DNA from 2 places in the Gilliamella sp. B3172 genome. Region 2 is predicted to be linked to the other one. Evidence: riboswitches for the same ligand, from Rfam matches in the RefSeq annotation. Region 2 holds a riboswitch; the other holds the start of a gene.
The links. Region 2 has a riboswitch for preQ1 ahead of queD (6-carboxytetrahydropterin synthase QueD). Riboswitches for the same ligand answer to the same signal wherever they lie in the genome.
Positions count from the first base shown of each region.

Region 1: it holds a riboswitch for preQ1, as region 2 does, so the genes downstream of both, queF (preQ(1) synthase) here and queD (6-carboxytetrahydropterin synthase QueD) in region 2, are expected to answer to the same signal.

Region 1 is NZ_JAFNOA010000001.1:597,354-600,570, reverse strand. It holds gene J3U37_RS02655 (acyltransferase family protein) at 1-63, opposite strand, end outside; gene queC (7-cyano-7-deazaguanine synthase QueC) at 85-744, opposite strand; gene queF (preQ(1) synthase) at 772-1,245, opposite strand; PreQ1 riboswitch class I at 1,248-1,292, opposite strand; gene J3U37_RS02640 (DUF1090 domain-containing protein) at 1,549-1,986, opposite strand; gene coaA (type I pantothenate kinase) at 2,004-2,939, opposite strand; gene yihI (Der GTPase-activating protein YihI) at 3,106-3,217, shown strand, end outside.
Region 2 is NZ_JAFNOA010000008.1:38,281-41,497, forward strand. It holds gene J3U37_RS09370 (7-carboxy-7-deazaguanine synthase QueE) at 159-773, opposite strand; gene queD (6-carboxytetrahydropterin synthase QueD) at 776-1,198, opposite strand; PreQ1 riboswitch class I at 1,202-1,247, opposite strand; gene clpB (ATP-dependent chaperone ClpB) at 1,533-3,217, shown strand, end outside.

The DNA of each region.
Region 1 (3,217 bases), on a different contig from region 2:
TCCTGCAATGGTCATTCCTCGCAATACATCCAATGAGACTAATCGTTGATGATTGTCAGACATGCATTTCCCCTTTAAATAATGCTATCTAGTGCTATTGGTTAGATACTCATTTAACCCTTTTTCACGTAACTCGCAACTAGGACACTGACCACATCCGCCGTCAACCCCATAATAACAAGTGTGAGTGTGTTGCCGGATATAATCAAGATAACCGAGTTTATCAGCCATTTCCCATGTTTGCGCTTTAGTCAGATACATTAATGGGGTGATGATGTTAAACGTGTAATCCAAGGCTAAATTCATCGAAACATTCATGGATTTAATAAAGATATCTCGACAATCCGGATAACCACTGAAATCGGTTTCACATACGCCAATAATGATATCTTTAATACCTTGCTGTTTGGCATAACACCCGGCTAACAATAAAAATAGCATATTACGCCCGTCAACAAAGGTATTAGGATAATTCCCTTCTTGAGCTGATTTAATCTCTTGCGAGTCATCAATCAAGGCATTATTAGTCGTTTGTTTAATCACTGAAGTGTCAATGACGGTTTGCTTTACACCAAGATCGTCAGCAATCCATTTGGCTTTTTCAAGCTCAATGGCATGTCGTTGACCATATTGAAAGCTGATTGTTTCAACGTTTTCACGCCCATAATCAGCAATTGCTTGCAGTAGGCAAGTGGTCGAATCTTGCCCACCAGAAAATATCACAAGTGCTTTACGATGTTGCATTAAAAATTTCCTGTTAGGATGATGAGATTAACGATTATCGACTTTTTCTGGATAAAGATCGTGATTAGCTAAACGATTAAGCGCAATTTGTTCCCAGTTAGTGCCGGGTTTACCGTAATTTGCATATGGATCGATAGAAATACCGCCACGAGGTGTAAATTTACCCCAGACTTCAATGTATTTTGGATCCATTAATTTAATCAAATCTTTCATGATGATATTAATACAATCTTCATGATAATCACCATGATTACGGAAGCTGAATAAATAGAGCTTAAGTGATTTACTTTCGACCATTTTAATATTCGGCACATACGAAATATAAATCGTCGCAAAATCAGGTTGACCTGTGATAGGACAAAGGCTAGTAAATTCCGGGCAATTAAATTTAACAAAATAGTCATTACCGGGATGTTTATTGTCAAACGTTTCGAGAATTTCCGGACAATAGGTAGTTGGATAGCGAACAGACTGATCGCCTAGTAGTGTAACGTTACTCATAATTTTCCTTAGTTTTTTTACGTGGGAGGTTTACGAACCACGTGATAAGGCGCACACCTTACCTTTTTTTGTTCTAAAAGTCCAGCCTGCTTGTGAATAACTAACCATAACGGTGTGAAGGCAAATTACACTGTATTTAAATGACACTGGATCTACATAGAAAACGCCGTCATTTTGCTTATTCAATATCCATGCGTGTTAAGTTAATGAGTTGTCATCTTAAGCAAAATAACTCACACTGTTATTCTGCTTAGGATGACTAATTTGTCGGATAATAGAGATTAAAGCTTGCAAAAATAGCGTTTATTTCGATTTCAGTTCTTTTTGAAAATTGTCTAATTTGTCTTTAGCTTGCGCTAACTCTTTTTCAGCATCATTTAATTTCGAGGTTTTTTGGGCAATTTTTTGCTCATCGCCTTTGAGTTTTGCTTCAGCTAAATCTTTTTGTCGTTCGGCAACTTTTTCAGTTTTTTCATTAATATCTTTTTTATATTCGGCCTCAAAACTATCATCATTACAATGCATTTTGACATTTAATAATGCTTTTTCTAATCCTTGAACACGCTCAAGATTAGCGGTTTTTTGTGCCTCAGCAATTTGCGCTTCAATCGCCTCTTTTTTGCCGGCACAAGTCTGCCCTTGATGATCATCAACGTTTGCTGCACAAACACCTAGGGTAAGTGTTGTTAAAAATGAAAGCAGTGTAAACTTACTTACAGACGACTTAATTATTGATTTCATAATGTTTCCTCTTAAGTTTATTTTCTTAACTGCACACAATCCACTTGGTGATTTTTACCTTTTGTTAAAATTAAACTGGCTCTTTCACGAGTCGGTAAAATATTTTCAATTAAATTTAATTCATTAATCTCGTGCCAAAGGCGGTTGGCGATATTAATCGCTTCTTGTTCCGGGAGCTGAGAATAGTGATTAAAATAAGAGTTAGGATCACTAAATGCCCCTGCTCTGAATTTTAAAAAACGATTGACATACCAATCATGTAAAAGCGACAACTCCGCATCGACATAAATCGAAAAATCCACATAATCAGAAACAAATACCCGATTATTCGCTTGCGGATAGTTAATGGTGCCTTGTAACACGTTTAAACCTTCTAAAATGAGAATATCTGGGCTATCAACAATAATCTCTTCGTTTTCAACAATATCGTAAACTAAATGTGAATAAACCGGCGCTTTAACTTTCGCTTGACCGGATTTTACATCGGCCACAAAGTTGATCAGCTTTTTAATATCATACGATTGCGGAAAGCCTTTTTTATTCATAATACCTCGCTCTTCGAGATATTTATTGGGATATAAAAATCCATCAGTAGTCACTAATGCCACTTTTCGATGTTCAGGCCAACGTGTTAACAGCGCTTGTAATACGCGCGCTGTGGTACTTTTCCCTACAGCTACACTACCGGCAATGCTAATGACATAAGGTATTTTTTGGCTTTTACCTAAAAATTTGGCCAATACTGCCTGTCGACTAAAACAGTTGTTAATATAATAATTGAGCAATCTGGATAAAGGTAAATAGATTTCACTTACTTCATCCATAGATAGATCTTCATTAATCCCTTGTAAGGAGCTTAGCTCGGTTGAGCTTAAAGTCATTGGTACCGCATTACGCAAGCTTGCCCACTCTTGACGGCTAAATTGCATATAAGGGCTCAAATGATTGTTCATGTTATATTCTCACTGCTTCACACTAACAAATTATTGGGCTCAGATTATACACAATTGTCATTTTTTACAATCAGAATTTCACTTAGCGTGTTCATCATAGCTATATTTATCAGTTACTGTTAAAATATAGCAGGTAAATATTTAGTCAAAATTAGACAGAGATTGTATGTTAAAAAATAAATCGAAACAAAAACCCAAAAAAACGCGTCAAGAGATTAATGAAGCATCTCGTGAATTGAAGCGTAAACGCAAACACAAAGGGTTACCGAGCGGCTCAC
Region 2 (3,217 bases):
AATAACAAATCCAATTCGCCTTCTTGTTCCACTTTGGCGCTTGAAAGATTAATTTAAATCCGCTTCAAATAATAGAAAAAAAACATGCCTCTTAGTCATTGCCGAAGATGATTTATAGTTGTCAGATAAGGCGTGCGACTGAATCAGCTTTAATGCAATTATTCGATGCCAGCAAATTTATGAGTCTGCAAACTTAACAGCCATTTATTATTTTCGCGACCCTCATTAATTTTGCCTAACAAAGTAATAGTGTCATGCATATTCATCACGCCATTATTTTCACAAGGGGAAAGATAATAGCGTTTTGCATCAATTTGCTTTTCAATATATTGGCAAAATGGTAGAAAATCGGGGTGATTTTCGACAACAATACGCACTTCATCGGCGGTCGGCTGGGCGATTTTTTGATAGCGAGATTGATAGCAAAATTTAGGGCTTAGTGCGATATAGTCAATCAACAGATCGACTTTGCCAAGACCATTACTCTCAATGGCAATAAAATAACCGGCTTGTTTGAGTGATAAGAGCAGCTCCGGCAACGCTTTAACCATAGTCGGCTCACCGCCGGTGATAATAATATTTTTGCTTTGATACTGCTTAAGCGTTGCTAATAGCTGCGTTAAGGTAAATCGGCTAAATCGGCGAAAATCGGTATCACACCATGCACAATTCAAATTACAACCGGCAAAGCGAATAAAAATTGCCGGCATACCAGTATTGTAACCTTCGCCCTGTAAAGATTCGAAGATTTCAACAATGCGAAATTCAGTCATTTTTAGCTCCGGCGGTACTCGCAGTAAGATGTCGGGGTTTCCCAAAGTTTGATCATCGAAACGGGTAGATATTGCGCTAAGCAATCGAAGATGTATTGACTCATTCCTTCAGCAGTTGTACGGCATGGAAAGGCAAAAATTTTACGATCCATCTGCTTTAATAAATCGGCAATCCGGCACTCGTTGGCGTTATTTTGGTTGTATAAATAAGCATGATCGAGCGGATCAACAATATGTTGTTTAACAATTGCTTTTAAATCAGCGTAATCCATGACCATATCAGCACTTGAGCCGCTGGTAATAAGTTCACCACTGATCTCAACTAATAAGCGATAGGTATGACCGTGCAGGTTATGACATTTTTTATTATGCCCGTCTAACATATGACAAGCATCAAATTGAAACTCTTTAGCTATTTTGAACATGATATTATCCTAGTTTTTTTACGTGGGATGGGTTACGAACCACGGTTAGATGACCTAACAAAACGAGCGGCTAATATAATCGATAAACGTTGATTTGTCATCTTTCAATTGTCATTTAATGATAGTTTAAGTAAACTGATGCGGTGATTTTCATCACGTTTTCTAATACAAGGTTAACTGTGTCTTATTTGCGTTGTTTTGTTGTATAAATTCTGTAAAAAAATATTCTCAATCAGCTCTTGAAATTTCATCTTCCACACTCATTTAGTGATCATGCAAATGGATTGAATGCTTTGCCATTTGATCCAAATCTATTGCACAGGAGATAAATAATATGAGGTTAGACAAACTCACAAATAAATTTCAACAAGCTTTAGCTGATGCGCAGTCTTTAGCATTAGGTAAAGATAATCAATATATCGAGCCTGTTCATGTACTTTCCGCCATGCTCAATCAAGAAGGCAGTAGTGTTAAACCATTATTAGCTTCGGCTGGCGCTAATATCGCTCTATTACAACAAGAATTAACTCAAGCGATTGATCGTTTGCCGCAAGTACAAGGTGCCGGCGGTGATGTGATACCTTCACAAGATTTTATTCGAGTACTAAATCTTTGTGACAAATTATCGCAAAAAAATGGCGATAGTTATATCTCATCTGAACTATTTATATTAGCCGCTTTAGAAGATAAAGGCAGTTTAAGTGACATACTTAAACGTAGTGGCGTGACGAAAGATAAATTTAATCAGGCGGTAAATCAAGTAAGAGGTAATGATAACGTGAACGATCCTAATGCAGAAGATCAACGTGGTGCGTTGAAAAAATATACTATCGATTTAACCGAACGTGCTGAACAAGGCAAACTCGATCCGGTTATTGGTCGTGATGAAGAGATTCGCCGTACTATTCAAGTATTGCAACGTCGTACCAAAAATAACCCGGTACTTATTGGTGAGCCGGGGGTCGGTAAAACCGCTATCGTTGAAGGTTTAGCACAGCGTATTGTTAATCGTGAAGTACCGGAAGGGTTACGTAACAAACGTGTTTTATCATTAGATATGGGTGCTTTGATTGCCGGCGCTAAATATCGTGGTGAATTTGAAGAGCGTCTTAAAGCAGTACTTAAAGATATCGCCAAAGAAGAAGGCCGTATCATTCTGTTTATTGATGAGATTCATACCATGGTTGGGGCAGGGAAAAGTGATGGTGCGATGGATGCCGGTAATATGTTAAAACCCGCATTGGCTCGTGGTGAATTGCACTGCGTGGGCGCAACCACTCTTGATGAATATCGTCAATATATTGAGAAAGATCCTGCGTTAGAACGCCGTTTCCAAAAAGTCTATGTGGCAGAACCAAGTGTTGAAGATACGATTGCCATTTTACGTGGTTTGAAAGAGCGTTATGAAATTCACCACCACGTACAAATTACCGATCCGGCTATTGTAGCGGCGGCAACGTTATCGCATCGTTATATTTCAGACCGTATGTTACCGGATAAAGCAATCGATTTAATCGATGAAGCGGCTTCGAGCATTCGTATGCAAATGGATTCTAAACCGGAATCATTAGATCGCCTTGAAAGACGCATTATTCAGCTAAAACTTGAGCAACAAGCGCTTAAGAAAGAGTCTGATGATGCAAGTAAAAAACGACTTGAGATGCTAAATGATGAACTTGCTGAGAAAGAAAAACAATATGCGTCACTTGAAGAAGAATGGAAGTCAGAGAAGGCAGCAGTTTCGGGCACTCAAACTATCAAAACAGAGTTGGAGAAAGCTCGCACTGAAATAGAGCAAGCACGCCGTGCCGGTGATTTAAACAAAATGTCAGAACTACAATATGGCAAAATCCCGGAATTGGAAAAGAAACTTGCCTCAGCGACACAGTTAGAAGGCAAAACCATGAAGTTATTGCGTAACAAAGTCACCGATAACGAAATTGCCGAAGTATTATCGAAAGCAACCGGTATTCCTGTTTCCAGAATGCTCGAAAGCGAAAAAGATAAATTACTACACAT